Regions from separate parts of the Halomonas sp. HG01 genome, predicted to be linked through region 1. Evidence: riboswitches for the same ligand, from Rfam matches in the RefSeq annotation. Region 1 holds a riboswitch; each other region holds the start of a gene.
The links. Region 1 has a riboswitch for cobalamin ahead of UN84_RS06620 (ABC transporter substrate-binding protein). Riboswitches for the same ligand answer to the same signal wherever they lie in the genome.
Positions count from the first base shown of each region.

Region 2: linked by a shared signal. The riboswitch ahead of UN84_RS04885 (AAA family ATPase) and the one ahead of UN84_RS06620 (ABC transporter substrate-binding protein) in region 1 are both predicted to bind cobalamin.
Region 3: linked by a shared signal. The riboswitch ahead of UN84_RS04840 (TonB-dependent receptor domain-containing protein) and the one ahead of UN84_RS06620 (ABC transporter substrate-binding protein) in region 1 are both predicted to bind cobalamin.

Region 1 covers NZ_CP022134.1:1,393,037-1,400,168, reverse strand. The annotation lists gene UN84_RS06630 (chloride channel protein) at 1-950, shown strand, start outside; gene UN84_RS06625 (ABC transporter substrate-binding protein) at 940-2,073, shown strand; cobalamin riboswitch at 2,158-2,350, shown strand; gene UN84_RS06620 (ABC transporter substrate-binding protein) at 2,454-3,455, shown strand; gene UN84_RS06615 (pseudoazurin) at 3,500-3,931, shown strand; gene UN84_RS06610 (methyl-accepting chemotaxis protein) at 4,167-5,801, shown strand; gene UN84_RS06605 (secondary thiamine-phosphate synthase enzyme YjbQ) at 5,923-6,348, shown strand; gene UN84_RS06600 (aminoacyl-tRNA deacylase) at 6,470-6,940, shown strand; gene UN84_RS06595 (GNAT family N-acetyltransferase) at 7,019-7,132, opposite strand, start outside.
Region 2 covers NZ_CP022134.1:1,047,454-1,054,585, reverse strand. The annotation lists gene cobW (cobalamin biosynthesis protein CobW) at 1-442, opposite strand, end outside; gene UN84_RS04890 (cobyrinate a,c-diamide synthase) at 439-1,833, opposite strand; gene UN84_RS04885 (AAA family ATPase) at 1,818-3,647, opposite strand; cobalamin riboswitch at 3,771-3,995, opposite strand; gene UN84_RS04880 (ABC transporter substrate-binding protein) at 4,252-5,268, shown strand; gene UN84_RS04875 (FecCD family ABC transporter permease) at 5,298-6,353, shown strand; gene UN84_RS04870 (ABC transporter ATP-binding protein) at 6,350-7,114, shown strand.
Region 3 covers NZ_CP022134.1:1,037,304-1,044,435, reverse strand. The annotation lists gene UN84_RS04845 (cobalamin-binding protein) at 1-199, opposite strand, end outside; gene UN84_RS04840 (TonB-dependent receptor domain-containing protein) at 241-2,079, opposite strand; cobalamin riboswitch at 2,169-2,335, opposite strand; gene UN84_RS04835 (bifunctional adenosylcobinamide kinase/adenosylcobinamide-phosphate guanylyltransferase) at 2,584-3,006, opposite strand; gene UN84_RS04830 (histidine phosphatase family protein) at 2,958-3,596, opposite strand; gene cobS (adenosylcobinamide-GDP ribazoletransferase) at 3,548-4,306, opposite strand; gene UN84_RS04820 (bifunctional adenosylcobinamide kinase/adenosylcobinamide-phosphate guanylyltransferase) at 4,303-4,845, opposite strand; gene cobD (threonine-phosphate decarboxylase CobD) at 4,842-5,972, opposite strand; gene cbiB (adenosylcobinamide-phosphate synthase CbiB) at 5,969-6,949, opposite strand; gene cobT (nicotinate-nucleotide--dimethylbenzimidazole phosphoribosyltransferase) at 6,946-7,132, opposite strand, start outside.

The sequences.
Region 1 (7,132 bases):
TGCCGCTGGCCGCCCCGCTGCGCCCGGCGCTGGCCGGCGCCGGGCTCGGCGTGACCGCGCTGTGGGTGCCCGATATCCTCGGCATGGGCCAGGAGACGCTGCGCTTCGCCACCATCGCCGGCGCCTTCGGGAGCGTGGAGCTCGCGGTGGTGATGGGGCTCAAGCTGGCCGCCACGGCGCTGTGCCTGGGGATGGGCTTCGGCGGCGGCGTGTTCAGCCCGGCGCTGGTAATCGGCACCCTGTTCGGGGCGCTGTGCGGCACCCTGATAGGCCTGGCCGGAGCCGCCCAGGACACCTTCGTCTTCTATGCCATCTGCGGCATGGTGGCGGTCACCGCCCCGGTGATTGGCGCGCCGCTGACCAGCCTGCTGATCGTCTTCGAGCTCACCGGCAGCTACGCGCTGACCACCGCGGCGCTGGCCAGCGTGACCCTGGCCAGCCCCATCGCCGCCCAGCTGTTCGGCCGCTCGCTGTTCGACATCCAGCTGACGGCCCGGGGGCTGGACCTGTCCTCCGGCCGCGGCCGGGCGGTGCTGGAGGACGCCCGACTGGGCGACCTGCTCAGCCAGGAGGGCGTGACGCTGCGTCCCGAGACCACGGTCACGGCGGCCATTCACGCCCTGGGTCAGGCGGGCCACGGCGAGGCCTATCGGGTCGACGCCGACGGCCGCTACCGCGGCAGCCTGACGCTGGCCGACCTGGAGGTGATGCGCGAGCAGGACCGGGGCGACGCCCCCATCGCCGACTGCCCGGCCACGCCGCGTCCGGTGCTGGGGCCCGAGGCCTCGATCTGGGCCGCCATGCGTCAGCTGCAGGAGATGACCGGCGAGGCCATCGCCGTGGTCGACGAGGACGACGTCTTCCACGGCGTGGTCTATGAGTCGAGCATCGCCCGGGCCTTCCTGCGCTACAGCGACGAGCTACGAAAGGAGGAGCACGGTGCGGGCTAGACGAATACTGGCCGTGATGGCGCTGCTGTCCGGCCTCGCCGCAGGCGGCATGGCGCCGGGTCAGACAGGCCAGACGAGCCCTGCGACCGGCACCGGGCCGCTGACGGTGCTGAGCTGGGGCGGCGCCTACGAGCGGGCCCAGCGACGCGCGCTGTTCGCCCCCTTCACCGAGGCCACCGGCATCCCGGTCGCGGTGGAACGCTACGACGGCGGGCTGGCGGCGCTGCGCCGCGCGGTGGCCGAGCAGAACGTGCCCTGGGACGTCATCGACATGACCCGCAGCGAGGCCATGGCGGCCTGCGAGGCGGGGCTGCTCGAACCCCTGCCGGCCGATCTCGCCGCCCCGGCGCCGGACGGCACGCCCGTCGAGCGCGACTTCATCGACGGCGCCTTCGGCGACTGCAGCCTGACCCACTCGGTGTTCGCCACCGTGGTCGCCTACCGCACCGACGCCTTCCCCGGCCGGCGCCCCACCGAGATCGCCGACCTGTTCGACCAGCATCGTTTCCCCGGCCCTCGGGCGCTGCAGCGCACGCCCTCGGTCAATCTCGAATGGGCCCTGCTGTCCTACGGCGTGCCCCGCGAGGAGCTGTACCGGCTGCTCAGCACCCGCCGCGGCCTGTCGCTGGCCTTCGCCCGGCTGGCGGGGCTCGAGGAACTGCGCTGGTGGGAGACCGGCAGCACGCCGGTCGAGCTGCTGCTCGACGGCGAAGTGGCCATGGCCTCGGGCTACAACGGGCGCTTCTTCGATGCCATGGCCCATCGCGACGCGCCGATCGCCATCCTCTGGGACGGCCAGGTCCAGGAGCACGAGGTGTGGGCGATCCCGCGCCACGCCCCTCACCCCGAGGCGGCACGGCGCTTCATCCGCTTCGCCACCGCCAGCGAGCGCCAGGCGGCACTGACGCGCTACATTCCCTACGGCCCGTCACGCCACAGCGCCATACAGGGGGTCACCACCCATGCCGACAGCGGCATCGACATGCGTTTGCACCTGCCCACCCATCCGCTCAACGCCGGCGGCGCGGTGATCAAGGACGAAGCCTGGTACGCCAGAAGCCGGACGCGCATCGGCGAGCTCTTCCGCGCGGCGCTGACGGCCGAGCCGCCGACGGACGACTAGCGCACTCCGCGGGCACGAACGCCGCATCGGTCACGAAGGCTGCAGCGCCGCCCTGGAAGGAAGATGGCGTCGTGCACCTCCGCGCTCTAGACTGGCCGGGTCGGTGTTCCTCAGGGAACCTAAGAGGGAATCCGTCGCGATACCCGCGCGAAACGGAACTGCCCCCGCAACTGTAGGCGGTTAGCGAGGCTCGATGACGCCACTGAACGCAGCGTTCGGGAAGGTGAGCTAGCGATGACCCGTCAGTCAGGAGACCTGCCGACCCCTATCGACTAACCGAGCGGGTCGGCTTGGGCGGTACCCGCACCAGGGGGATGGTCCGCCTGGTGGACGCCCCGGTCGTCCGCTCATCATGCACGGGAATGTACATGATGTTGAGAATGACCACGGCAATCGCCGCGAGCCTTTGCCTGGGGCAGACGGCCCTGGCCGCCACCGACTATCCCCTCACGCTATCGAGCTGCGGCCACGAAATCACCGTCGAACGGCCGCCCGAACGGGTCGTCAGCGTCGGCCAGGCCACCACCGAGATCCTCTACCTGCTGGGCCTTTCCGAGAAGGTCGTTGGCACGGCACTATGGGTCAACCCCGTACTCGACCGCTTCACCGAGGTCGATGCCGACGTGACGCGGCTGTCGAACAATGCGCCGAGCTATGAAAGCGTGGTCGGCCAGCACCCGGACCTGGTGGTGACGGCCTACCAGTGGATGATCGGCCCCCAGGGCGCCGTCGGCACCCCCGAGATGTTCGATGACATCGCCATTCCCAGCTGGGTCATGCCGACCGACTGTGTCGGCAAGCACAATCGGAACAGCCTCGACGGCACCCGCACGACCCCGTTCGACCCCGAGCTAATCTATGACGGCATCGCGACGCTGGCCAGGATCTTCGACGTCTCGGCGCGCGGCGACGAGGTGATCGCCGATCTTCGCGCACGCGAGGAGGCCGCCAAGGAGCGGGCTCGGGCAATGGCGCTGCCGAAGGATATCCGCGGCGTGTTCTGGTACTCCTCCGCCGACCTGGCCATCGCCCCCTACGTCGCCGGGGCCAACGGCGTGCCGGGCTGGATGATGGCCACGCTCGGCATCACCAACGTCATCGCCTCCGAGGAGGAATGGCCCACCGTCGGCTGGGAGACCATCGCCCGCGGCCATCCCTCCTTCATCGCCGCGGCGCGGATGGATAGACGTCGCCTTCCAGCCGACGATATCACCGTCAAGCGTGAGTTCCTCGACACGGACCCGGTCACCCGTGAAATGCCGGCCGTGCGCAACGACCGCATCGTCGAGATCGATGCCCATGCCATGGATCCCTCGATCCGGGCGATCTTCGCCCTGGAGCGACTGACCGACCGACTGGCCGACTTCGAGCTCTCGCCGTGAACCGCCGCCCGCGCCACCGATCCACCACGATATCGAGCGATACCATGCTGAAACGCCTGATCCTGCTGCTGAGCCTGCTGCCCCTCTCCGCGATAGCCGAGACGCACACCGTGAAGATGCTGAACCGCAACGCCACCGGGCCGATGCCCTTCGAGCCCGGCTACCTGCACGTGCAACCCGGCGACACTGTGACGTTCGTCGACGCCGCCCCGGGGCACAACGCGGCGACCATCGACGGCATGGTGCCCGAAGGCGGCCAGGCCTTCATCGGCAATATCGACGAAGCCATCGAGGTCACACTGGAGGCCGAAGGCATCTGGGGGATCAAGTGCTCGCCGCACTACACCATGGGCATGGTCATGTTGATCCAGGTCGGCGACCGGCCGGCGACCGAGGCCGACCTGCCCGAGGCACTCCCGGCCACCGCGCGACAGCGCTTCCTCGACATCCTCTCACGACGCGTTACGGACATCTGACCGCCAGGTGCCGGGCCTTCCCCGCGACGGCGTATGCGCGCCGTCGCGGCTTTACTCTCCTCTCTTCCCCTTCCCTCTATTTCCCTCTCCTCCCTCCCCGTCATGCCCAGGATCGACGGGGCAAACCTCTGGCCGCGCTAAAGCCCGGCGGGCCGAGGCCGATAATGCCTGGTCATAACACGTCCAATAACCGCCCCTCTTCCTATCAATGATTATCGCAGGATAAGAAAGCTCCATGACGAGTTTGACCACAAGCGCTCGCCTCGACGCGAGCCAGGCCCCCGCCGTATCGCAGGGCGCCCGCACCTCCCAGGCACACCGGCCATGGCCCCTCAAGCGCAAGCTGTGGCTGACGCTGGGACTGATGTGGCTGGTGATGATCGGCATCGTGATCAGCATGGCCTGGCAGAGCCGGACCACGATGTTCGAGGAACGCCAGCATTCCCTTTCCAACACCATCGGCATGGTGGATACCCTGCTCGAAGGCTACGCGACACGGGTCGAGACCGGCGAGCTGAGCGAGGATGAGGCGAAGACACGGGCCTACGCAGCGCTGGATGCGATCCGCTTCGGCGACGCCCGGGACAACTACGTCTTCGTCTTCGACGCGGATTCGCGCCTGATCTATCACCCTCGCCGTGATCCGGGTACGAACATGTCGTCCTACGAGGACCCCAACGGGGTCGGGGTGTACCGCGAGCTGGCGGCTCTCGCCCGCGACGGCGGCGGCTACCTGCCCTACGCCTCACGCGACGCCAGCAGCGATACGCTGTTTCCCAAGCTGAGCTACGTCGAGCGCTTCGCGCCCTGGGGCTGGAACATCGCCGCCGGCGTCTACACCCACGACATCCAGGCGGCCTTCCTCGGCAAGCTGGGCCAGTATGCCCTGGTGCTGCTGATTGCCGGCGGCTTCCTGACCGCCGCCTTCCTGGTGCTCATCCGCAGCGTGTATCGCACCCTGGGCGGCGAGCCGAGCGAGGCCGAGCGCGTCGTGGAGCGCATCGCCGAGGGCGACCTGACGCACGCCACTCCCCTGCGCGATGACGACCGCCACAGTCTGATGTATGCCATCGAGCGCATGCGACTCGAGCTCGCCGCCACGATCACCCGCATCCGCCAGGCCGGGGAAGCCATCGACCAGGGCGCCAGCGAGATCGCCAGCGGCAACAACGACCTGTCATCGCGCACCGAGCAGCAGGCCGCCTCGCTGGCGGAAACCGCCTCCAGCATGGAGGAGCTGACCGCCACCGTGCGCCAGAACGCCGACAACGCCACCCAGGCCAATACCCTCTCGGACGAGACCACCAGCTCGGTGGAAAAGGGTCAGGACGTGATCGGCCGCGTGGTCACCACCATGGGCGAGATCCGCGACAGCTCGCGCAAGGTGGCCGACATCATCTCGATGATCGACGACATCGCCTTCCAGACCAACCTGCTGGCCCTCAACGCCTCCGTGGAGGCCGCCCGTGCCGGCGAACAGGGCCGCGGTTTCGCGGTGGTGGCCAGCGAGGTGCGCAATCTCGCCAGCCGCAGCGCCGAGGCGGCCAGCGAGATCAAGACGCTGATCGAAGGCTCGGTGGGCCACGTCAACGACGGCGCCGAACTGGTCGACCAGGCCGACCGCGCGATGGGCGAGATCCGCACCAGCGCACAGCGCGTCAACGACCTGATGGCCGAGATCTCCGCCGCCTCTCAGGAACAGTCGGCGGGCATCGAGCAGGTCAACCAGGCGGTGACCCAGATGGATCAGGTCACTCAGCAGAACGCCGCCCTGGTGCAGCAGGCGGCAGGGGCCGCCGGCTCCCTCGAGGGGCAGGCCAACGGGCTCTACCAGGCCGTGGTCGGCTTCCGCGTTCCCGAGAACGCCTGACGGCCACGCCGGTCACCGCCGCCAGCCTCACGGCGGTGACCGGCGCTCTCCCCGGGTATCATGGCGGAGGCGTCTCGCCTATGCTGACCGCCCTTTCGCCATCCAAGGGGAGACCGCCATGATCTGGGACCAGCACGAGATCCGCCTTGCCCCTCGCGCCCGAGGCTTTCACCTGATCACCGACGAGATCGCCCGTCAGCTGCCGGCGCTGGCCGAGCTCGACGTCGGTCTGCTGCATCTGCAGCTGCTGCACACCTCGGCCTCGCTGACCCTCAACGAGAACGCCGATCCGGACGTGCGCCACGACCTGGACGCCTTCCTGCGCGACCTGGTACCGGACGATCTGCCCTATTTCAGGCATACCATCGAGGGGCCGGACGACATGCCCGCCCACGTCGCCGCCAGCCTGCTCGGCACCCAGCTGACCCTGGCGGTACGCGACGGTCGACTGGCGCTGGGGACCTGGCAGGGGCTCTATCTCGGCGAACACCGCGACCACGGTGGAAGCCGGCGCATCATCGCCACCCTCAACGGCCGCACCCGTTAGCCGCCCTCCGTGGGATGATCCAGACGCGACGGACTATGCTTGAAGTCAGGAAGACACGCCTGCCAGGCAGGGAGGCGCGGCAATCGATGGTTCGGCCCGCGAGGCCGAAGGAGAGCCCGTCATGGCCATGCCGATGACGATCAGGGAGTACCTCCGCGCCTGCGACATCGACTACGAGGAGGTCACTCACCCACACGCGGTTTCCACCAGCCGCATCGCCGAGATGTCCCACGTCGGCGGCCACCAGATGGCCAAGGCCGTCATGCTGCACGGCGACCAGGGATATCGCGTCGCCGTGGTGCCCAGCACCCGGGATGCGGACCTGCAGAAACTCTCACAGCTGTTCCATGAGCACTTCGAACTGGCTTCCGAGGAGGAGATCCAGCGCGAGTTCGACGACTGTGACCCCGGCGCGACCATCGCCGTGGGCCAGGCCTATGGCCTGAAGGTCTATCTCGATGACCAGCTTCGCCACCAGCCCGATATCTACTTCGATGCCGGCGACCACGAGACGCTGGTGCACATGAGCGGCAACGAGTTCGAGCGCCTGATGACCGGCAGCCGGCACGGCGCCTTCAGTCGACCCCACTGAGTCGCCGTCACGCGACACGACAATCGGCCACGCCCCTTGGGGCGTGGCCGATTCATGTGGGCTCGAAACGGTGCTCGCTCAGGCGCTGCGCACGTACTTGATGAAGGGTGTCAGTGCCCCGACCCGGTCGTAGAGACGGCGCGCCGGCTCGTTGAACTCCTGGGTCATCCAGTAGATGTCCGTGACGCCGTC
Region 2 (7,132 bases), 350 kb from region 1:
CGGCCACCGCCGGGCCGTCGACCACGGTGATGATGGCGTCGACGGTGCAGTGCTGACGCACCTCCGGCCAGTTGAAGGCCTGCACCAGCGGCTTGGGCAACGCCAGGCCGCTGGTCTCGATCAGGATGTGGTCGATGTCGTCGCGGCGGGCCACCAGCTTCTTCATCACCGGCAGGAACTCTTCTTCCACCGTGCAGCAGATGCAGCCGTTGGCCAGCTCGAAGATGCTGCCGTCCTCGTCGAGCGCCTGGGCGCCGTCCTCATCACAGCCGATGGCGCAGCCGCGCAGCAGGCTGGAGTCGATGTCCTGCTCGCCGAACTCGTTGACGATCACGGCGATGCGCTTGCCGGTGATGCGGCGCAGGATACCGGCCAGCAGCGTGGTCTTGCCGCTGCCGAGGAAGCCGGTCACCACCGTGGCGGGAATCTTGTCGAGTTTCATGCGTGGCATTCCTTTGTCGAATCGTCAGCGACCGCGGCCGCGCCAAACAGGCGGGCCACGGCGGCGGGGTTGTCGGGGAAGAACAGGTGCAGGTAGGACGCGGTCAGGCCTCGCGCGCGGTAGATCGCCTCGCCCGGCGCGGGATGGCGCTGGCGGCGACCGTGGGCGATGGGCTCGGGCGTGCCGCTGGCCTGGGAGCGGTGATGGGCGTGGCCGCGCACCGGCCCTTCGGGCAGCTCGGCGGTCTGCATGCCCTGGCAGCCGCGACGCCCGCGCATGGCGCCGGCGCCGGGCAGCAGGCCAAGCATGGCGTGGGTCTCGCCGTCCTGATCGGTCAGGGTCTCCAGGCAGTAGAGCAGCCCGCCGCACTCGGCGAGGATCGGCAGATCGTCCTCGAAGGCCCGCCGGAGGTCGTCGCTCAGCGCGGCGTTGGCGGCGAGGCCTTCGGCGTGCAGCTCCGGATAGCCGCCAGGCAGCCACAGGGCGTCGCAGGCCGGCAGACTCGTATCGGCCAGCGGCGAGAAGAATCTCAGCGTCGCGCCCATGCGCTCAAGCAGGTCCAGGTTGGCCTGGTAGACGAAGCTGAAGGCGGCGTCGCGCGCCACGGCGATGGTGCGGCCGGCGAGCCAGGCCGGCGGTGCGGAGGCCTCGGTGGGCGCGGGAGTGAAGGCCACCGGCGGCAGCGCCAGCAGGGCCTCGGCCAGGCCCTCGGCGGCGAGCGCCTCGGCGCCGGCGTCGAAGCGCGCCTCCAGGTCGTCGCGGATCTCCTCGGCCTGGACCAGCCCCAGGTGGCGCTCGGGCAGCGCCAGGTCCGGGTCACGGGGCACCGCCGCCAGCAGCGGCACGGTCGCCGGCAGCGCGCCCTCGATCAGCTCGCGATGGCGCGCCGAGCCGCAGGCGTTGGCGATCAGCCCGGCGATGCGCACGTCGTCGCGGAAGCCGGCCAGCCCGGCCACCAGCGCCGCGGCGGTCTGGGCCATGCCCTTGACGTCCATCACGATCACCATCGGCAGGCCGAACAGCGCGGCCAGATCGGCGCTGGAGGGCTCGCCGTCGAACAGGCCCATGGCGCCTTCGACCAGGATCAGGTCGGCCTCCCGGGCGGCCTCGAACAGCCGCTGGCGGCAGTAGGCCTCACCGGCCATCCACAGGTCGAGCTGGTCCACCGGCTGGCCGGAGGCCTGGGCCAGCACCCGCGGGTCCAGGTAGTCCGGTCCGGTCTTGAACACCCGCACCACCCTGCCCTGGCGGCGCAGCATCCGCGCCAGCGCCGCGGTCACGGTGGTCTTGCCCTGTCCCGAGGCCGGCGCGGCGACGAACACCGCCGGGCAGCTCACGGCGTCGTGCTCGTGCATCGCGCTCGCTTCCTTGACGTTCATGTCGATGCCCATCCCCCGGCCTCCCGGCCGGCCAGCGGCCGGTAATCGGCGCCCAGCGCCCGGGCGATGTCGCGGCCGCGGCCGCGCTTCACGGCGGCGGATTCGGTGTCGACGACCACGCAGTCGCCGAGCGGCGGCAGGCCGCTCAGCGGCTGGCGGGTGCGGCCGTCGGTGATCAGGTAGGTGCGCACCTGCAGGCCCGCGTCCTGGCGGCGCCAGCGGCGCACCAGCTGCGCGGCGTGGCCCACGGCCTCGCGCAGCGGCGTACCGCCCCCGCCGGGCACGGCATCGAGCCGCTCGAGCAGGTCCTTCGGCGCGCGACGCTTGGGCTGCAGGGTGGCGACGCCCTCGTTGCCGAAGCCCAGCACCGCGATCTGTTCCCGGGCGGCGTAGGCCTGGCGCGCCAGGCGGTCGACCACGCCCTTGGCCCGGCCCAGCAGTTGACGGCCGAGGGTGGAGGCGGAGGTGTCCAGCAGCACCAGGTGCAGCATCGGCTGGCCGGAGCGCGGGCGGCGATAGCAAAGGCGACGCCAGGATCGACGGCCGCGATGCTCGACCAGGGTCGCGAACCAGTCCGGGCGCGGCGCGGGATCGGCGTGATCAGCCTGGCGGCGATCCCGGCGGCGGCCGACCTGGCGACCGGGGCGGCGGCTCGACGCATCGGACGAGGTCAGGCCGGGGGACGTGGGAGCGGCCGCAGACTCGGGCAGCGACGGCATCGGCGTGGCCACGCTCGGCTGGGCCACCGGCGGCATGGCGCCCCACTGGCCCTGGGGCTGTGAATCGGCCCCGGGGGCCTGGGCGCCGTCGGGGGCCGGCTTGCGTGAATCGTCGCCGCTCGCCCTGCCGCGGCCCGTGTCAGGCTCGCCAGCCCCGTTCATGCCGGACCCGCCCTCGCCAGCCCCGTTCCCGCCGGCGCCGGAGTCGGAGTCGGAGCCGCTGCCGTTGTCGTCGGGGGCAGCGGTGCGGCGATGGGCCAGCACCCAGGGCTCGACGACATCCAGGTCCTCACGCTCGACGCGCGCCGCACCGCGCCAGGCCGCATGGGCCCGGGCGGCGCGGTGCCAGGTGACGTCGGCGCGCAGCCCCTCGACCCCGGCGGCCTCACTGCGCTCGGCGATGCGCTCGTAGATGTCATCGTCGGCGACGATGTCGGGAAGGCGCTCGCGGGCCTCGGCCAGGCGCCGGGTCAGCGCCGCCTGCTCGGCCTCGTGGGCGTCGACGAAGGCACGCGGGTCGCGGTCGAAGGCCTCGCGCTGGCGCAGGATCGCCACGCGCTCGGCCACGCCGGGGCTCGCCGACTGCTCGACACACAGGCCGAAGCGGTCGAGCAGCTGCGGGCGCAGCTCGCCCTCGTCGGGATTCATGGTGCCGATCAGGCTGAAGCGCGCGGCGTGGGCGTGGCTCAGGCCGTCGCGTTCGACGCGGTTGACGCCGCTGGCGGCCACGTCGAGCAGCAGGTCGACCAGCGCATCCGGCAGCAGGTTGACCTCGTCGACGTACAGCAGGCCGCCGTGGGCGCGGGCCAGCAGGCCCTCCTGGAAGCGCGCCTCGCCGTCGGCGAGCACCCGCTGCAGATCCAGGCTACCGGTCAGGCGCTCCTCGCTGGCGCCCAGCGGCAGGGTCACCAGCGACGGTCGCCGGCCCTCGGCATCGCGCGGCAGAATCTCCGCCAGCGCCCGGGCCAGGGTCGACTTGGCACTGCCCTTGGGACCGCTGATCAGCACGCCGCCGAGGCGCGGATCGACAACGCTGAGCAGCAGCGCGGTCTTGAGCGCCGGCTGGCCGACGACGGCGACGAAGGGAAATTCGGCAACGGCGCTCATGGCGTCACGGCCGGGAAACGGCAGACGGACGCGGGACGCGCATCGCGGCGGAGGCTCCGCCGGGAGGGGGAATCGACAAACACGGGCATGGTGATCCTCTCGGTGCCCACCGCACCGGCATGGAATGACTCGACGTGACAGGCCGGTCTCCGGGCTCAGAAGGGGCACTCGCCGGGGCATGGCCGTGGGCGTCGTGCCGTGATCCGCACCTTCCCGGCATGTCGCCAGTGGTCGTCGCGGATCGCGCTTCATTACCGTTGCGGGGGCAGCGCTGGGATCGGCCGTGGCCTCACCAGACTTCCCGATTATCCCCTGAACCTCAGGGGCACCTGTCTTCGGAGGAGTATCGTAATGGACCGGCCATGTCCCGCGCAATCGACCACGCACTCGACCTGCGACGGCAAGCAAGCCCCTTGCCGGATAGATTTGTTATGATATAACATAACTTTTTATTTTCGCGGAAAAGCCTCGCGCGCAGGTCGCCGGCCTCTCCTCAAAGTCGGCGTCGACGCAGGCGTCGATGGGAGTGGAAAACGCCTCGAAACTCGTGGCAATCTCCCGTCGCCGGTCGGCCACTTCCCCTCCCCCACCTGGACACCGACGCATGACTCTCGCTCGTAGACTACTGGCAGTGCTCTCACTCATTACGGCGTCATCCGCCGGAGCGGAGGCGACACATTATCCGCTGACGATGATGAATTGCGGCCGCGACATTCACGTCGATGCCGCGCCGGAACGAACCGTCACCGTCGGTCAGTCGGCGACCGAAATTCTCTACGCTCTGGGGCTCGCCGATCGCGTCGTCGGCACATCGGTCTGGTTCACGCCAGTGCTGCCGGAATTCCGCGAAGCCAACACCGATATCGAGCGCATCGCCGACAATGACCCGAGCTTCGAGGCGGTCGTGAACAGGCGGCCGGACATTGTCACGGCCCAGTACGAGTGGCACATCGGCCCCACCGGCAGCGTGGCGACCCGCGACCAGTTCCAGGATCTCGGCATCAACACCTACATCATGCCCGCCGACTGCGATACCAAGAACAATGCCACCGGCGGCGACGGCACCCGTACCGCCGCCTTCTCCACCGATTCGGTGTACAAGGGCATCCACGAGCTGGCCACCATTTTCGACGCCAATGATGCCGGTGACGAGCTGATCGACGAGCTGAAAGACCGCGAGGAAAACGCCATTTCCCGCGCCGAATCGCTGTCGCTTCCGGACGATATTTCGGCGGTATTCTGGTTTTCGTCTCCCGACGGATCATCGGATCCCTACGTCGCGGGAAGGCTCGGCGCTCCCGGCTACATGATGGACAAGCTCGGCATCCAGAACGTCATCCAATCGAACGAGGAATGGCCGACCGTGGGCTGGGAAACGATCGCCCGCTCCGACCCGGACCTCATCGTGATCGCGACCATGGATCGCCGCCGCTATGCGGCGGACAGCGTCGAGACCAAGCGCGACTTCCTGCGCCACGATCCCGTGGCGAGCCAGATGTCGGCGGTGCAAAACGGCCACATCATCGAGATGGATGCCCACGCCATGAGCGCGACGATGCGCACCATCTTCGGCCTCGAGACGCTGGTGGATGCCCTGTCCGGGATGTCCTTCGCACGATGAATGACGCCGTTCGACTATCGCGCCCGCCCATGGCCAGGATAAGCGTCTCGCACTCCGCCTGGCACTGGGGCTGGCTGGCACCGCTGCTGCTGTTCGCCGCGGTGATGGCAGGCACCGCCATCGGCGAAACCGCGATTCCGTTCGACACCATCCTCAAGGTGCTGGCCAACCATCTCGGTGGCACGGCCTTCGCGGTGGATCGCATCGATGCCGGCATCGTCTGGGAATACCGTCTGAGTCGGGCGATCCTCGCCGCCTGCTGCGGTGCCGGCCTGGCGCTCGCCGGCGTGGTGCTGCAGGCGCTGCTGCGCAATCCCCTGGCCGACCCCTTCCTGATGGGCATCTCCGCCGGCGCCTCCACCGGCGCGGTGTCGGTGGCCATCCTCGGCGTCGGCGCCGGCACCCTGACGCTGTCGCTCGGCGCCTTCGCCGGCGCAGGCCTGGCCTTCGGTCTGGTGGTGCTGCTGGCCCATGCCGCCGGCAGCGGCACCGGCGGCGGTCGCGCGACCCAGGCCGCCGGCGCCATCATCCTCGCCGGCATCGCCGGCTCGCAGCTGTTCAACGCCCTCACCGCGCTGATCATCGCCAAGTCGGCGAGCGCCGAGCAGGCCCGCGGCATCATGTTCTGGCTGATGGGCAACCTCTCCGGCGTGCGCTGGAGCGACGTCGCCCTGGGGCTTCCCGCCGCCCTGGCGGGCCTGGCGATCTGCCTGTGGTACCGGCGCGCCCTGGACGCCTTCACCTTCGGCGCCGACAACGCCGCGTCGCTGGGCATCCCCGTGCGCCGGGTGCGCGGCGTGCTGATCGCCGCCATGGCGCTGGTCACCGCCGCCATGGTGTCCATGGTCGGCGCCATCGGCTTCGTCGGACTGGTGATTCCCCATGCCATGCGCTTCCTGGTCGGCAGCCGCCACACCCGGCTGCTGCCCGCCTCGGCGCTGGCCGGGGCCGTCTTCCTGATCGGCGCCGACGTGCTCTCGCGCACCCTGGTGGCCGGCCAGGTGCTGCCGATCGGCGTGGTCACGGCGCTGATAGGCGCCCCGGCCTTCGCCCTGATCCTGATCCGTGGGGCGAGGACGCGATGAGACTCTGCGCCGAACGCGTCGACTGGCGAGTCCACGGCCGCCGGCTGCTGGACGACGTCAGTCTGACGGTGGAACCGGGCGAGACCTTCGGCCTGGTCGGCCCCAACGGCTCGGGCAAGACCACCCTGCTGCGCGTGCTGGCCGGGCTGCGGCGGCCGAAGACCGGCCGCGCACTGGCGGACGGCCGGCCGATGCACGCCATGAAACCTCACGAGATCGCCCGCGCCATCGCCTTCGTCGAGCAGCAGGCGGACACCCTCGACCGCCTCCAGGTGCGCGAGGCCGTGGCACTGGGCCGCACGCCCTTCCTGTCGCCGCTGAGTCCCTGGCGCGAAGAGGACGATGCCATCGTCGACCGGGCACTGGCCGAGGTCGGCCTCGAGGCAATGGCCGAACGCCTGTGGCATACCCTCTCCGGCGGCGAGCGCCAGCGCGTGCACATCGCCCGCGCCCTGGCCCAGCGGCCCCGCGCCCTGCTGCTCGACGAGCCGACCAACCACCTGGACATCCGCCACCAGCTGTCGATCCTGCGCCTGGTACGACGGCTGCCGATCACCGTGGTCGTCGCCCTGCACGACCTCGATCAGGCCATGGACTGCGACCGCATCGGCGTGATGGAAGGCGGCCGCCTCATCGACATCGGCCCGCCCCGGGAGGTTCTGACCCTCGAGCGACTGCGCCACACCTTCGGCGTGCACGCCGACTTCCTCGACGATCCCGAACAGGATCGACCGGTGCTGCGCTTCCGCCGCGCCCTGTAGATCGCTACCCTGCCCCAC
Region 3 (7,132 bases), 360 kb from region 1:
AGTCGCTGAAGCTCACCGCCCCCACCACCTGCTCGCCGGCGCCGGCAGAGAACAATAGCTCAGTGACGCCGGGCGAGAGCGCCACGATGCGCGTCGCCGGTGCGTCCAGGCACATCTCGCGCTCGGCGTCGTCGGTGACGCAGATCGACTCATCGGCCTGGGCCTGCGCGAAAGACAGCCCCGCCGTCAGCCACAGCATGGCCACGACGGCCCACCGCGCCGGGTGTCGCCGGATCGGCATCAGCCGCCGAAGCTCACGCTGACAAAGGCCGCGCGGCCCGGGCTGTTGTAGCCACCGACCGTCTGGTACTGCTTGTCGAGCAGGTTCTCCAGCGTCAGGCGCGTCGACCAGCCCGGGGCGAAATTCCAGCCGGCGCGCAGGTCGAGGGTGGCGAAGCCGCCGAGGCGCTGTTCGTTGGCCTCATCCGCATAGCGATGGTCCTGGGCGATCACCGAGCCGCCCAGCGTCCAGTCGCCCAGCGCGCGGTCGGCGTCGAAGCGCAGGCTGCGCGAGGCACGATGCTGCAGACGCTTGCCGGTCTCGCGGTTCTCGGGGTCGACGTAGGTCAGGGCGGCGCGCAGCGTCCAGTCCTCAACGTCGGCGCCGGTGGCGACTTCCACGCCGCGAATCCGGGCCCGGTCGACGTTGTCCGTGGTATCGACGAAGCCATCGCCGTCGCTGTCGACATTGGTGATCAGGTCGTCGATGTCGCTCTGGTAGACCGCCAGGTCCCAGAATCCGCGGCCGAGCTGGCCCCGGATGCCCAGCTCATAGGTCTCCGAGGTTTCCGGGTCGAGATCCGGATTGCCTACGAAGAAGCCATCGAACGGATAGTAGAGGTCGTTGAACGTCGGCGCGCGGAAGGCGGTGCCATAGCTGGCCCGCAGGGTATGGATATCGTCGAGGGCGACACCCAGCGCCAGGCTGCCGGTCGTCTCCTCGCCGTAGGCCTCGTTGTCGTCGTGGCGCAGCGAGGCCTGGACGGTCAGCGGCGAGAAATCCATCAGCGCCTGGGTAAAGACGGCCGTGTTGTCGCGACTCTCCACCGAAAAAGCCCCGCTTCCGGTCTCGCTGTCGTTGACCTCTTCCTCACGGTATTCTCCGCCGACGACCAGCTGGTGCGGCCCCAGGTCCAGGGTATTTTCCCAGCGTGCCGTCTGCGCCTGGGTATCGAAGACACTGCCATACAGCGGCGTTGCCTGCTTGTCCCTCGCCTCGCTCAGCGTCAGGCGGCTGGACCAGGTCTCGGTGATCGGCAGCTCACCGTAGACGCCGGCCACCTGCTGCACGTAATCGGTATCGGCGGGAGTGCCGAAGGCATCGAACTCGGTATTGCCGCGCGCCCGCAGCGCCAGCACGCCCAGCTCGGCGCCGCCGGCGAAGGTGTGCGAGAGGCGCATCAGACCGGTGGTGTTGTCGTAGCCCTTGTCGCCCTCGCCGTCGACGATCTCGTAGCCGTCGCTCTCCAGTCGGCTGGCGGCCACATAGTAGCGGGTGCCCCCCTCGCTGCCGGACAGCGAGGCACTGGCACGGCGGGTATCGAAGCTGCCGCCGCCGAGCGTGATGCGCGGGGCCGGCTCGCCCTCGCCCTCGGGGGTGAACAGCTGGACCACGCCGCCCACGGCGTCGGCGCCGTAGAGGCTGCCGCGGGGGCCACGCACGATCTCGACGCGCTCGAACATGCGCGGCTCGAGAAACTGCCAGGCCGGGCCGCCAGCGGTGGCGGAGCGCAGCCGGATACCGTCGATCATCAGCGGCGTGGACTCGCTGCCGGTGCCACGCAGGTAGACGCTGGTGGTCTTGCCGAAGCCGCCGCTGGAGGTCACGTCGACGCCGGGCTGGGCGCGCAGCGCATCGGTAATGTCCGTCGGGTCCTGACGGCGCAGCTGGTCCTCGTCGATCACGGTGACCGAGGCCAGGCTCTCGTCGGCGGTGCGCGGCGCCAGAGCGGCGGTCACCACCAGCGGGTTGAGGGTCTCGGCGGCGGCGTCATCGGCGGCCTCGCCCTGGGCCTGGACGGCCAGCGGCAGCGCGGCCAGGGCAAACGCCAGGCCGCGGGAGGGATAGGGCTTGTTCATGGGAGTCCTTGCTCACCGTGCTCACCCGCACGGCGTATCGGTTTTTATCCAGCCGCGGGCTGTCTCGCCCATTGCGGCGCTGGCTCTCGGGCCGGTCTCCGGGCTGACGAGCGAGGCGCCTGTGCGCCTCCACACCGCCGCCTTCCCGTGCGTGGCACAGTGGCATGTGGCGGTGCGTGACTCGATCACCGTTGCGGGGGCAGCGTCGGACTGGATCACCGACTTCCCGTTTACCCTCGCCCTTCTTGTCGGGGCCTGTTGCGCCTGCCGACAGGACAGACTGGCGGGTCACCCGAGAGTGCGGCGTAAGCTAGCAATCGCCTACCGGGGCGTCAACGCGGCATGGAGACGTTGGCACGAGGTGAGGGGCGCCGGGGACAGGTCGTAGAGGGGGTTTTTGCCATGGATGGCAAAAGTAGCGCCCCGGGATGGGTTCACAGCGCCCCTCAGAGACCTGTCGCCGGGAAAGCCCCGAGTGATGTCTCTGGGGCCGGAGCAAGGCCCTCACAATCTCCGCGCCAACCCATGGCGCACATACCAGACCGATTCGGCGCGGGCGGCGGCATCCTGTGCCAGCCAGCCGGCCAGATCGCGCAGGCGTCGGTCCGCCGCGTCCATGGGCACGATGCCGCGGCCCATCTCGGGCAGGATCAGCACGATCTCTCCCCTCGCCTCCCGCTCGGCGTCTTTCAGCGCGTCGAGCGACGCGACCAGCCGCGCGCGCAGCCGGTCATCGTCGGGCTCCGTGGCCAGCGCGTTTTCCAGCCAGCGCGTCCAGCCGGTCAGCACCCGCACCGCGCCCGGGCGCAGGTCATGCTCGCGGCCGTCGAGCCCCAGCTCGTCGATCCGAGCCCAGCCGGCGTCGGGGAAGCGCGCCGCTACGAGATCGCGCTTGCCGGCGCAGGCACCGCCGATGAAGAGCTGCATGACCAGCCGTCCTCCTCGAGTGTGAACGTGAAACGCCGCCCCTGGGCCTGGCCGACCACGCCGTCCCAGAAGTCCGCGTCTTCCAGACGCCGGCGCAGCTCGCGGATGGCGCCGCCGTGGCTGACCGCCAGCACGCGGCGATGGCCCGCCTTCCGCGCCTCGGCCAGCACCTCCTCGAGCCAGGCCGAGAGCCGCGCCCAGAGGTCGTCGGCGGACTCGCCGCCGGGCGTGGCCAGCCGACCCTGGCTGTCGACCCAGGCGCGATAGTCGGGATCGTCCTTGAGCTCGGCCCAGGTCCGCCCCTCGTAGTCGCCGAAGGCCAGCTCGCGTAGCCGGGCATCGAGGCGCGGTGCGCCGCTTTCCCGACCTTCCAGCACGTGGGCCAGGGTCTGGCGGCAGCGGGTCAGGTCGCTGCAGTGCACGGCGTCGAAGGCGACGTCGGCCAGCGCCTCGCGCAGCCGATCCAGGTCCGCCTCGGCGTCCGGCAGCAGCAGCGGAATGTCGCGATGGCCCTGGTAGCGGCGCTCACGGTTCCAGCTCGTCAGGCCATGACGAACGACCACCAGCTCCAGGCGATCAGCAGCAGCCATAGTTCTCCTCCCTCGATGGCGGCGCCGACGATGTCGCCATTGATGCCGCCGAAGGCCCGGCGCACCGCCCGGCCGTAGATGATGACGAAGCCCGCCAGGCCGACCAGCAGCCAAGCCAGCCCGGGCACGAAAACCAGACACGCCAGCGCCGGCAGCGCGGCCAGCACCAGGTCGCGCCGACCGAGACTCTGCTGCCAGGCGTGGGCCAGGCCCTCGGCGCGGGCGGCGGGCTGGCTCACCAGCAGGCCGACCGCGGCCAGCCGGCCCAGCGCCACCACCGGCACCAGCCACCAGGGGCTCGCCCCGGCCGCCAGCAGCGCCCACAGCAGTGCCGCCTTCCAGGCCAGCTGGAAGACCAGCGCCAGCATGCCGAAACTGCCGACCTGCGGGTCCTTCATGATCGCCCAGCGCTTCTCGAGCGGAGCGTTGCTGCCGAGCGCGTCGGCCAGGTCCATCAGTCCGTCGAGGTGCAGCCCGCCGGTCAGCGCCACCCACAGGCTGAGCAGCAAAAGCGTCAGCAGCGGCAGAGGCAGCAGGCCCTCGAGCAGCGTGCCGGCGGCGGCCACGATCACCCCCACCAGCGCACCCACCAGCGGATAGGCCCGCGCCGCCCAGCGCCGGGTGGCCGGCGTCCAGGGGCAGGCAAGCGTCACCGGCAGCCGGGTCAGGAACTGGATGGCCAGCAGCACGCCGAAGCCCGCGTCCTTCATGAATCGCCTCCTTTCCAGTCGATGGCGCGGCCCGCCACCACCTCGATCACGCGATTCGAGGCCGCGGCCAGATCGCGATGCAGGGCCTGCAGGAAGGCCAGATAGCGCCACACCAGGGCGTCGCGGGGCGGCAGTTCCTCGTTGAGGTCGTTGGAGACCACCACCAGGGCGAGGTCGCGGCGGCGGGCCTCGTCGAGCCCGGCCGCCAGCATCGCCCGGCCCTCGGCCTGCGAGAGCCCGGCCTCGAACATCACCCGGCTGGCCCACAGGGTCAGGCAGTCGAGCAGCACCGTGCTGCCCGGGGGCATCGCGGCGAGCGCCTCGGCGAAGGCCAGCGGCGGCTCCAGGGTCAGCCAGCCGTCGCCGCGCTCGCGACGGTGGCGAGCGATACGGGCGGCCATCTCGTCGTCGCCGGCCCGAGCGGTGGCAGTGGCGAGATAGAAGCGCGCGCCGCCGCGGGCCGACTGCCACTCGTCGACCAGCGCCTCGGCCACGCCGCTCTTGCCGGAGCGCGCCCCGCCGGAGACGAAGGCGATCATGGGCGCCGCCATGCCGCCAGGGCCTCGAGCAGCCGGGCATTGTCGTCGCCGCCGCGCAGCGCCAGGCGCAGCCAGGCGCCGTCGAGACCGGGGAAGCCGTGGGTATGGCGGGCCAGGAGGCCGCGCTCGAGAAGGAAGGCGAACAGCGCCCCCGCGTCCTCGGCGTCCTCTCCGCCGCGCAGCAGCAGGAAGTTGGCGTGGGTCTCCGGCACCGTGTAGCCCAGCGCGCGCGCACGCTCGGGAAGATCGCGCTCGGCGGCGAGCCAGGCCCGGGTGCGGGCCAGATAGTCCTCGTCGGCGAGCAGCGGCGCCGCCAGCCCCAGGGCCAGGGCGTTGACGCTCCACGGCATCTGCAAATCGGCCAGCCGCGCGACGGCCTCGGGGGCGCCGAGCAGGTAGCCGAGCCGAAGCCCCGGCACGTCGAACAGCTTGGTCAGCGAGCGCAGCAGCAGCAGGTTCGGTGAACGCTCGAGCAGCGGCGTCAGCCGTTCTTCATGCTCGGTGAAGTCGACGAAGGCCTCGTCCACCACCAGGGTGGTACCGGTCTGGTCGGCCCTCGCCAGCAGCCGCTCGACGTCGGCGCGGGGCACCAGGGTGCCGCTGGGGTTGTTGGGCCGGCACAGGAAGGCGATCTCGACGCCGGCCAGGGCGGCCTCGGCGGCGTCGAGGTCGAGCCGGAACTCGGGCATCGACAGGCCCAGCCGCTCGACCTCGAGGCCGTGCCGAGCGCAGGCCAGGGCGTACTCGCAGAAGGTCGGCTCGATCACCAGCGCCCGGCCGCCGGCATGCCGCGCGGCGGCGAGATGGATCGCCTCGATGCCGCCGTTGGTGACCAGCACCCGCGCCGGCGCCACGCCGTCGTTGGCGGCGATGGCCCGGCGCGCCCGATCGTCGTCCGGGTCCGGATAGCGGGCCAGCGACGCGGCACCGCCCAGCGGCTCACTCATCCAATCGCTCAGCCAGTCGCCGAGCCAGGGCGGCGGTCCAAGAGGGTTGAGGTTGGCGCTGAAATCGATCACCGGGTGGTCGGCCGGCAGGCCATGGCGCGCCAGCAGCGGCGCGATGCGCCCGCCGTGGGCGGGCCAGCCCGGTGTGCTGTTCGCATCCGGTCCTGCGTGTGCCGTCATGCCAGCCACTCCCGCAGCAGCACCAGCGGCGCCAGCATCGCCAGCACGCCCAGCCAGCCGCCGTGCATATGATGGATGGCGCGCTCGATATGGGACACGCTCAGCGGCTCCAGCGCGCGGCCGAGGACGGCGCGATGCGAGGGGCGACCGTCGTAGTGGTTGAGCCCGCCGAGCTGCACGCCCAGCAGGTGCGCCACCATGGCCTCGGGCCAGCCGGCGTTGGGGCTCGGGTGCCGCGGCGCCTCGCGGCGGGTGGCGGCCATGGCCCCCTGCGTGCGGCCGCCGACGACGAGCCGAGCGGCCAGCCACATGGCCAGAGCCGTGAGCCGCGCCGGCACCCAGTTGACGGCGTCGTCCAGGCGCGCCGAGGCGCGGCCGAAGTCTTCATAGCGCGGGCTACGATAGCCGACCATGGAGTCCAGCGTGTTGACCGCCTTGTAGGCCAGCGCCAGCGGCGCCCCGCCGATCAGCGCCCAGCACAGCGGGGCGGTGATGCCGTCCACGGTGTTCTCGGCCACGGTCTCCACCGCGCCGCGGGAAAGCCCCGCCTCATCCAGCGTGTCGGTATCGCGGCCGACGATACCGCCCAGCGCGCGGCGGGCCGCCGGCAGATCGCCCTGCCTGAGCGGCTCGGCCACCGCCCGGGCCGCCTGGGCGAGACCGCGGGTGGCAAAGGCCGTGGCCAGCATGACGAGCTCGGCGGCGAGCGACAGCGCCGGCGACAGCCAGGCCAGCATCGTCAGCAGGCCCCAGGCCAGCGCCCAGGTGCCGGCGGGCACCGCCACCGCCAACCATACGCCGCGCCGACGGCGTGCCTCGGCGCGGCCGTGGTTCCAGGCGCGCTCGAGCCTGGCGATCGCCCGACCGATGCCGACCACCGGATGCGGCAGCCAGGCCGGGTCACCCAGCGCGAGGTCGATGGCCAGCGCAACACCGACCAGCGCCAGCAGTTCCCAGGACAGCGGGTCCAGCGTCATGCTCGAGGCTCCTCGTGCTCGCTGCGGTCGTCGACGCCGGCGGCGTCGAAGGTGGCCATCTCGGCGAGCATCGCCGTGGCCGCCTCGAGCAGCGGGAAGGCCAGGGCCGCGCCGCTGCCCTCGCCCAGGCGAAGCTCCATGGCCAGCAGCGGGTCGGCGTCGAGCGCCGCCAGGGCATGGGCG